One region of the Microbacterium sp. K41 genome, then DNA from elsewhere that is predicted to be linked to it. Evidence: predicted binding sites of a transcription regulator. Region 1 holds the regulator's gene; each other region holds the start of a gene.

Region 1 (3,270 bases):
GTCGGCCTCCACCTCGACCTCGCTGCTGCACGTGCCGCACGACGTCGCCGACGAGACCTCGCTCGACCCCCGCCTGGTGTCGTGGCTGGCGTTCGCCGATCAGAAGGTGCAGCAGGTCGGCGTGCTGGCCCGCGGGCTGTCGCAGGGTCCCGAGGCGATCGCCGCCGAGCTCGACGAGGCCTCGGCGGCCCTGCGCGACCGGCTGGATGCGCCCGGCGTGCGCGACGGCGCGGTGCGCGAGCGGGCGCTGGTCGACGCCGACTTCTCTCGGGTGTCCTACGAGGAGCGGGAGAGTGCGCAGGAGGCGCTCGGCCTCCCGGTCCTGCCCCTGACGACGATCGGGTCGTTCCCGCAGACCGCCGACATCCGTCGCGCACGGGCACGGTTCACGCGCGGTGAGATCCCCCGCGACGACTACGACGACTTCCTGCGCCGGGAGATCGCCGCGGTCGTGTCGCTGCAGGAGGACCTCGGACTCGACGTGCTGGTGCACGGGGAGCCGGAGCGCAACGACATGGTGCAGTACTTCGCCGAGAACCTCGACGGCTTCGCGGTCACGGAGCACGGGTGGGTGCAGTCGTACGGCTCCCGCGCCACACGCCCGTCGATCCTGTGGGGCGACGTCTCCCGGCCGGCACCGATCACGGTCGACTGGTCCGGATACGCGCAGTCGCTCACCGCGAAGCACCTCAAGGGCATGCTCACGGGGCCGGTGACGATCCTCGCGTGGTCGTTCGTGCGCGACGACCAGCCGCTGGGGGAGACCGCGAACCAGGTCGCCCTGGCGCTGCGCGAGGAGATCGCCGACCTCGAGGCTGCGGGCATCGCCGTGATCCAGGTCGACGAGCCGGCCCTGCGCGAGCTGCTGCCGCTGAAGAAGGCCGATCAGCCGTCCTACCTGGACTGGTCGGTGGCGTCGTTCCGTCTGGCGACCGGTGGGGCAGCACCGGGCACGCAGGTGCACACGCACCTCTGCTACTCGGAGTTCGGTGTCGTGATCGACGCGATCCGCGCGCTGGACGCCGACGTCACGTCCATCGAGGCCGCCCGCAGCCGGATGGAGGTCGTCGCGGACATCGCCGAGGCCGGGTTCGACCACGGCATCGGCCCCGGCGTCTACGACATCCACTCCCCGCGGGTTCCCGCGGTGGAGGAGGTGGAGTCCCTGCTGCGTCGCGCCGTGGAGGAGATCCCCACGCGGCAGCTCTGGGTCAACCCGGACTGCGGCCTCAAGACCCGCGGCTACGAGGAGACCACCGCGTCGCTGCGGAACATCGTCGAGGCCACGCGCCGCGTGCGCGCCGAGGTGGGCGCCTCGGTCTGATGATGTGACGAAGGCCCTCTCCGAGCGATCGGGGAGGGCCTTCGTCGTGTCCGGGTCAGACGGCTCGCAGCACCGCGACGACCTTGCCGAGCACCACGGCCTCGTCGCCGAGGATGGGCTCGAAGGCGGTGTTCCGCGGCAGCAGCCACGTGTGTCCATCGCGGCGACGGAGCACCTTGACGGTGGCCTCGCCGTCGAGCATCGCCGCGACGATCTCGCCGTTCTCGGCGTCGTGCTGCGAGCGGACGACGACCCAGTCGCCGTCGCAGATGGCGGCGTCGATCATCGACTCGCCGGAGACCTTGAGCATGAACAGGTCGCCCTTGCCGACGAGCTGCCGGGGGAGCGGGAAGATCTCCTCGACCTGCTGGTCCGCGGTGATGGGCACGCCGGCGGCGATGCGGCCGACGAGGGGCACGAGCGCGGCGTCGCCGACGGGAGTCGTGACATCGGCCGGGTTCTCGGCGCCGGAGCCGGTGCCGGGCAGGTCGATCAGCACCTCCATGGCCCGCGTCTTGCCCGGGTCTCGACGCAGGTAGCCGCTCAGCTCCAGCTGGCCGAGCTGGTGCGTGACGCTGGAGAGCGACTTGAGCCCGACGGCGTCGCCGATCTCGCGCATGCTCGGCGGGTAGCCGTTCTGGGCGATGGCGGCCTGGATGACCTCCAGGATCGCCATCTGCTTGGGGCTGAGGCTCTTGCGACGGCGGGTCCGCGGCGCCTCCGACTCCGGGGCTGTGGTCTCGCTCATGATGCTCCTTCAGTGCGTGAGATCCGACGTCGCTCTTCGAATGTCGGTGGCCCGTGGTGGGGTGTCCTTGTCGAAACCGTATCCGAGAATCGCGCCGATCTGGAAGATCTGTTCGAGCGTGTCGGACGATTCGTGGACAGGGTTTCGAAGACAGCTTGACAGATGTTCGAACTCGAAGATATCTTCGGAACGTAGCTTCGCATTCACGGCTCCCGGCCGAGTCGCGGATGCGAACGCTACGCCAACCTCCCCGGGCCCTCGCGGCGCCGGGACAGTGAAGGAGCAGACATGAGCACCATCAGCCTCAGCACCGCGACCGCGATCTCCGCCATGGCCCGTCCGGCCACGCGGCTCCGGCTCACGGCTCGCGGTCGCGGTGTGCTGCTCGCGGTCGCGTCCGTCCCGCTCGCCGTCGGCATCGCCTTCGCGGCGATCAGCGGCGGCAGCGCCATCGCCTCCGGTGCCGACAAGCCCGTGGCTGCCGTCGAGACCATCACGGTCATGCCCGGTGACACCCTCTGGTCGATCGCCGGCTCGATCGCTCCCGAGGCCGACCCGCGCGACGTGATCGGCGACATCAGCCGCATGAACCTGCTCCGCGGCGGAGAGATCCAGATCGGTCAGGAGCTCGCGATCCCGGCGCAGTACGCGGAGTGACGCATGGCCGTCGGTGCCGCCTCGTCCTCTTAACATGGATAGGGTGACCCTCTCCCTCAACGATCTCCCGCTGCGCGACGATCTGCGCGGACTCACTCCGTACGGCGCACCGCAGGCACCGCTACCGATCGCCCTCAACGTCAACGAGAACACGCATCCCGTTCCTGACGAGGTCGCCAGTGACATCCTCGACGACATCGCCGTGGCGATCCGCGACGTCAACCGCTATCCCGACCGGGAGTTCACCACGCTGCGGGAGGCGTTCGCGGACTACCTCGGTCACGGGCTCACGGCCGAGCAGATCTGGGCGGGCAACGGCTCGAACGAGGTGCTGCAGCACATCCTGCAGGCGTTCGGCGGACCGGGGCGGACGGCGTTCGGCTTCGCTCCGACCTACTCGATGTATCCGCTGATCGCGCAGGGCACGGGTGCGTCATGGGTCGCCGGCACCCGGCACCCCGACTACTCGATCACCCCGGAGGAAGCCGCGGAACAGGTGAGCGCCGCCGACCCCGACGTGGTGATCCTGTGCTCGCCCAAC
Region 2 (3,270 bases), on a different contig from region 1:
CTCCCCGCTCGGCATCCGCCCCGCCGAGCGTCCCCTCGTCGATCGCGCGCAGCCGAGGGACCGGGGTGCCCGCTGTCGATCGCCCGCGTCGGCCGCGTGCGGGATGCCGTTCGCTCGGCGTGCCCGCGTCGGATTCCTGCGGGAAGTCGGACGGCGCCTGATGCCAGGTCGAGCGCCACGACGCGGCGCCGTCAGTCGATGCCGGCGCGTCCACCCCCGAATGGTCGGGCGGGGTAGGCCGTCGTGAGGGCTGCCGAGACGGCGCCCCTCCGAAGAGCGGGATGATGGGGGCGATCCGTTCCGGATCGCCCCCACGCTGCTCGTTCATCAGGCCGGGCGACGCTCAGCGAGCTCGTCCGCAGACGCGGGCGCGGGCTGCGCACCGATGCCGAGCTTCTGCTTGATCTGCGTCTCGATGGCGAGGGCGATGTCGGGGTTGTTGAGAAGGAACGTGCGCGCGTTCTCCTTGCCCTGCCCCAGCTGGTCGCCGTCGTAGGTGTACCACGAGCCAGACTTCTTGACGATCCCGTGCTCCACGCCGAAATCGATCAGGCTGCCCTCGCGAGAGATCCCCACGCCGTAGAGGATGTCAAACTCCGCCTGCTTGAACGGCGGGGCCATCTTGTTCTTGACGATCTTGACCCGCGTACGGTTGCCGACGGCGTCGGTTCCGTCTTTGAGGGTCTCGATCCGTCGGATGTCCATGCGCACGGAGGCGTAGAACTTGAGCGCCTTTCCACCGGCGGTGGTCTCGGGCGATCCGAAGAAGACGCCGATCTTCTCGCGCAGCTGGTTGATGAAGATCATCGTGGTGTTGGTCTGGTTGAGCCCACCCGTCAGCTTGCGCAGCGCCTGCGACATGAGCCGGGCCTGCAAACCCACGTGGGAGTCGCCCATCTCACCCTCGATCTCGGCTCGCGGCACGAGGGCCGCGACCGAGTCGACGACGATGAGATCGATGGCACCGGACCGCACGAGCATGTCGGCGATCTCCAGCGCCTGCTCACCGGTGTCCGGCTGCGACACCAGCAGGGAATCGATGTCGACGCCCAGCTTCGCGGCGTAGTCGGGGTCGAGCGCGTGCTCCGCGTCGATGAACGCCGCGATACCACCCGCGCGCTGCGCATTGGCGATGGCGTGCAGGGTGAGTGTGGTCTTACCCGAGGACTCCGGGCCGTAGATCTCCACGATGCGGCCACGCGGCAGGCCTCCGACCCCGAGGGCGACGTCGAGGGCGATGGAGCCGGTGGGGATGACTGCCACGGGGGCGCGCTCATCGCTGCCCAGCCGCATGACCGAGCCCTTTCCGAACTGACGGTCGATCTGCGCGAGGGCGGTCTCGAGGGACTTCTCGCGGTCGGCGGGTGATGGCATGGTGTGCTCCTTCTGCGCGTGTGATGCCGCCTGTAGGCTGTCGCGGCTCTTCCGGCTGGAAGGAACTCTCCGACAAGGCGTGTGGCTTCTTCAGCCTGGTCCTCACGCTAGGACGAGCCACCGACATTGCATCGGCCCACCCGAGGTCTGTGATGATCCAGGCATCGAAACCACTTGTGCAGAAGACTACGCCCGGTTCGAACAGATTTTCGACAACAACGCAACGCGGCGTGTCGGAGTTCCGCACACCCCGGAGAACGAGAGCAGCAACTCAGCGGCTCCGCGGCTCCAGCCGTCCGACGCCGTGCCGCCGAGACAGCGGAACATCCATCTCCTCGCACAGAGCGAGCCAGATCTCCCGGGGCGGCACGCCGTCCGCCAGCGCTTCGCTCGCGGTACGGCCGTTGACCGCCGTCAGACTGAGGTCGTTCACCAGTGACGGCCCTCGCGCCTGGAACTCCGCGTCGACGGCGCGAAGGAATTCGCTACGTCGCATCGTCACCCGGCCGAGTGGTCAGTGCAGCGAGAGCTCGGGCTCGACCGAGGCGACCAGATCGTCGGGAACGACGTCGGGGAAGACCTGGATGCCCTCGAGGACGGAGATGCGATCCCCGACCTCGCGCATGATGGTGGAGATGGGAACGTCGAGGGCCTCCGCGACCGAGGCGAGGATCTCGCTCGACGCCTCCTTCTGTCCGCGTTCGACCTCGCTGAGGTAGCCGAGCGCGACGGACGCCTTGCTTGCGACCTGCCGGAGGGTGCGCCCCTTCTGCAGGCGGAAGTCCCTCAGCACATCGCCGATTTCCTGTCGTACAAGAATCATCGGAACCTCCTCCCCATGTGTTCGATCGAGGTTCCCCTCGAAGAGACAGCCAGTCTAGCCCTCCTGGCCTGCACAGAATCTACCCTTGCACTCTGTGGTTTGAATGTGAGCACATCGGTATCAACCTTCGGCTGTCGGCTCGTATTCCCCGACCGCCTCAGCCAGCATTCGTACCAGCATCGCCACCGACTGCGCGCGCACCGCCGCTCGGTCGCCGTCGAAGACGAACGCCTCCGTGCGAGTGCCCTCCGGAGTGACGACGCCCAGATGGACGGTCCCGACCGGCTGACCGTCCGGCGACTGCGGCCCGGCGATCCCGGTGGTGGAGATACCGACGTCTGCCGACCGTCCGTCGACGGCGACGGCGTGGCGAACCCCCTCGGCCATCTGCCGCGCCACCTCGGGATGGACGGGTCCCTGTGTCGCGAGCAGCTCGGCGTCCACCCCGAGCAGCGAATGCTTGACCGGCGTCGCATACGCGACCACGCCGCCGAGGAGAACGACGGAGGCTCCGGGAACGGCGACCAGCGCCGCGCAGACCGCGCCGCCGGTCAGCGACTCGGCGACCCCGAGCGTCCAGCCGCGCGCGCGCAGGGCGCCCACGACCATCTCAGGGGTGAACGACGTCATGACCGCTGTCGCGAACCGCGTACCTGCGCCACGATGTAGTCGATTCCACTGACCACTGTGAGGACGAGCACGATCAGCATGAGCACGAAGGTGATGGTCGTCCACGGACCGAGACCGATCCACACGTGAAGCGGCAACAACGCCCAGCCGAGGGCCACGCCCTGGAACGCGGTCTTGATCTTGCCCATCCAGGCGGCAGCGACGACATGCTCGCTCGCGACCACCAGACGATGGATCGTGATCCCCCACTCGCGGACGAGGATCACGATCACGATCCACCAGTTGACCTCGCCCAGAATGGCCAGCCCGATGAAGCCGGCCCCCGTGAGGAGCTTGTCGGCGATCGGATCCCACAGCTTCCCGAAGTCGCTCACAATGTCGTAGCGACGCGCGAGATACCCGTCGACCCAGTCGGTCGAGATGGCCACGATGAAGAGGATGCC
Region 3 (3,270 bases), on a different contig from region 1:
GTCCCGCGGGGGCACCACTCGTTCGCCCCACGGGGTGAGCACCTGACGGTCGGCCAGCCAGCGCCCACCCGACACGGCCGCCGTGACCACGCCCTGATGTCCGAGCATGGTCTGCACCCGGGAGACCGCGTGGTGCAGGCGCTCGTCGGTGCCCGATCCGAAGAGGCCGGGCTGATGGTGTGCCGCGTCGTCCACGGCGACGGGGAGGATGCGGACCGCCGCGATGCCGCCGAACGCCCTCGCCTCGTCCACGGGTTCCTTCGCGGTCAGCGCCGCCAGGGACTCCAGCTGCCAGCGCACCCGGTCGACGAGGTCGGAGGCGTCGAAGCACGTCGGGTGCAGCCAGGTGCGGGAGAAGACCTCGCCGCCATCGTCCGTCAGATCGATCCGCACCTCGGTGCAGACGACGGAGGCATCGGCGAGGGCGAGCAGTACGGCGTCGGCCGTCTGCCGCACGGCGAAGGCCACCTGGTCGGCGCCGCCCAGGGGGGTGTCGAACTCGATGCTCCGCGCCAGCTCGGGGTCGGGCGGGCGCGGGGTCAGTGGGCGGGAGTCGGCGCCGGAGGCGAGTGCGTGCATCCGGGCTCCCTGTTCGCCGAAACGGTCGCGCACGTCGAGCGGGTCGAGGGCGGTGAACGCGCCGAGGGTGCGCACCCCGAGTCGCAGGAGGAGCCCGCTGAGCTGCTCGTCGCGGAGCACCTGGACGGGGTACGGTGCCAGGAAATCCCGGGAGGCGCCGGGCGGGACAACCGTGCAGGGGGCCGTTCCCCGTGCGGCGATCTCGGCCGTGAAGGGACCGTCGGCGACCCCGACGCGCACCTCGGGGTAGCCGGCGTCGGCCAGGATCGCAGAGAGCGCCGCCGCCGCCTCCGCCTCGCCCCCGTGGTAGCGCGAGATGCCCCTGGCTCGCAGGATCGCGAGGCCGGGACGCAGGAGGGTGACCCCGGGGGCGTGTCTCTCGATGAGCTGCAGCACCGGGGCGAAGGCCCGTTCGTCCTTCCCCGGGTCGTGCGGAAGGACCCGGAGCGAGGAGAGGAGTCCCTGGGCGACGCGGCGACGTTGGCCGATGCGGACGCCGTGCGCTCGGGCCGAGGCGGTGCACGCGACGACCGTGTTCGCCTGCACCAGGGCCGTGGGCGGATGCGGTTGCCCGCCACCCAGGGCCGCCCGCAGGGGCCAGTCCGGGAACCAAAGCACGAGGACGCGGAGGGGAGCGTTCATCCTGCCTCCGCCCAGAAGAGGAGCTCCGACGGGGTGGAGGTGCCCGACGCCTCCGGTTCGATGGAGAGCGGGGGCAGGGCGGTCAGCTCGGCCACCGCCGTCTCGACGGCACCGTGTCCGCCGGGGAGCCGCACCCGCACACTCGAGGCGCGCGGGCTGTGCCTGGTCCGGGCGGTGACCGTCACCGTGCAATCGGAGAGCAGGCCCCACCCCTCTCCGAGCCCGTGCCAGTCGGGGTCGTGCAGGCGGATGGTGCCCTCGCTCTGCGCCCACCGCCCCGCGCCCGGTTCCTCGGCGACCAGCAGGGTGGAGCCGCGGTCGCGCAGTCGAGCACTCAATCGTGCGACATCCGCATCCCGGGCCCTCGACTCCGGCTGGACGACGATCAGCGGCACCACTTCGGCGAGGGCGGAGGTCACTGCGAGCCAGCGGTCTCCGGGAGACGGGACGAGGATGAGCTTGGTCAGGTCGATGCCGTAGGCGGCGGCGGCCTCCACCCCGAGGGTCGGCATGCCGATCACCGCGCACCAGTGCCCTTTGCCCGAGGCGGCACTGAGCAGCGCCAGCACGAGGGCCGGGGAGGGGGAGACCGTGTAGGAGGTGCCGGTCTGGAGTCCCTCCTCGGGCAGCAGCGCAGCGAAGGCGGGGTCGAGGGGGAGCAGGGTGTGCTCGCTGCGCCGCCGCTGCATCCGGCTGATCTCGCGGCGCAGCCGCAGCACCTCTCCGGCGCGGTTGTCGCTGGTCGGAGAGAGCGCGGTCATCGCATCGAGCCCGATCCCCATGCATCCATCCTCGAAGATATGTACGAATAAAGCAAGTGACGTCAATGACGCTAATTCGTACATCGGACATCCGTGAAACCCTGTCCACAGGGGGTCATCGGCGCGCATGCTGCTCGCCTAGCCTGCCCGGATGGATCTCCGACTCGCCCTCATCGGCCTGGTGCACGGCGCCCTCCTCGGCGTCGGCGGATGGCTGGTCGTGATCGACGCCCGCACGCACCGTCTCCCCAACCGCATCGTGCTGCCCGCGCTCGCCGCCCTGCTCCTGCTCGTCACCGTGGATGCCGTCGCGACGGGTCGGCCCGAGCCGATGATCCGTGCCCTGCTCGGCGGCGTCCTGCTCGGTGGCTTCTACCTGGTGCTGCGCGCGATCAGTCGCGCCGGCATGGGCGGGGGAGACGTCAAGCTCGCGGCGGTCATCGGGCTGCTGCTCGCGTGGCACGGCTGGACGGCGCTCGCGCTCGGCGCGGCGTCCGCATTCGTCCTCGGAGCCCTGTACGCGCTCGTGCTGATGGCGCTGCGGCGCGCCGACCGGGCGACCAGGATCGCGTTCGGACCGTGGATGATCGCGGGAGCCGTCCTCGGCGTCCTGCTCGGCTGAGCGGCCGGGCGCCGCGGGGATGGGGGAGGTCGGGTCTACTCTGGGCACATGGCACTCGCACGACTCCACGGCGGCCCGCTGGACGGGCAGATCATCCCCCTCGGCGATGCGGACGACAAGCTGATCGTCCCCTACAGCGAGACGCAGGTGGTGTACAACCGCCGCGGCGAGCCGCAGAACACGGGCGAGGGCGACGGCCCGACCGAGGTCGACTACTGGTTCGAGGAGTCGCTCGAAGACCTCACGCTCGAGGATGACTGAGCCCTCCCGCACGGTCGAGGTCGAGCGCACGTACGACGTCGACGACGACACTCCGCTCCCGCGGTGGGAGGCGATCCCGGGGGTCGATGCCGTGTCGTCCGGTGAGCACCGTGCCCTGGACGCGCACTATCTCGACACCGACGACGGCGCCCTCGCGCGCTCGGGCGTCGCGCTGCGTCGCCGCACGGGCGGCCCGGACGAGGGCTGGCACGTGAAGGGGCCGCGGCAGGGCGACGGACGCCTGGAGCTGGGATGGCCGCTCGGCGACACCGGCGAGACCGTTCCCGCCGTGGTCGTCGAGGCGATCTCCGGCTGGACGACGGCGCCGCTGACCCCCCTCGCGCGCATCGAGAACGACCGCACGGCCTACCTGCTCACGGGGCCGCGCGGCGTCGTGGCGGAGTT

What was found. Region 1 encodes LexA, which represses DNA repair genes until DNA is damaged. Its sites were predicted from a motif close to TCGAACANNTGTTCGA; they were not measured.
Region 2: the regulator LexA is predicted to act here: its motif matches at 1,572-1,587, upstream of recA (recombinase RecA).
Region 3: the regulator LexA is predicted to act here: its motif matches at 2,014-2,029, upstream of imuA' (DnaE2-dependent mutagenesis accessory factor ImuA').

Annotation. Positions count from the first base shown of each region.
Region 1 is NZ_SSDO01000476.1:5,711-8,980, forward strand. It holds gene metE (5-methyltetrahydropteroyltriglutamate--homocysteine S-methyltransferase) at 1-1,324, shown strand, start outside; gene lexA (transcriptional repressor LexA) at 1,380-2,072, opposite strand; gene DW309_RS15845 (LysM peptidoglycan-binding domain-containing protein) at 2,361-2,729, shown strand; gene DW309_RS15850 (histidinol-phosphate transaminase) at 2,764-3,270, shown strand, end outside.
Region 2 is NZ_SSDO01000526.1:17,971-21,240, reverse strand. It holds gene DW309_RS18095 (regulatory protein RecX) at 1-214, opposite strand, end outside; gene recA (recombinase RecA) at 328-1,374, opposite strand; gene DW309_RS18085 (DUF3046 domain-containing protein) at 1,646-1,870, opposite strand; gene DW309_RS18080 (helix-turn-helix domain-containing protein) at 1,889-2,197, opposite strand; gene DW309_RS18075 (CinA family protein) at 2,318-2,806, opposite strand; gene pgsA (CDP-diacylglycerol--glycerol-3-phosphate 3-phosphatidyltransferase) at 2,824-3,270, opposite strand, start outside.
Region 3 is NZ_SSDO01000381.1:2,832-6,101, reverse strand. It holds gene DW309_RS11835 (DNA polymerase Y family protein) at 1-1,221, opposite strand, end outside; gene imuA' (DnaE2-dependent mutagenesis accessory factor ImuA') at 1,218-2,003, opposite strand; gene DW309_RS11825 (prepilin peptidase) at 2,134-2,604, shown strand; gene DW309_RS11820 (hypothetical protein) at 2,653-2,865, shown strand; gene DW309_RS11815 (CYTH domain-containing protein) at 2,858-3,270, shown strand, end outside.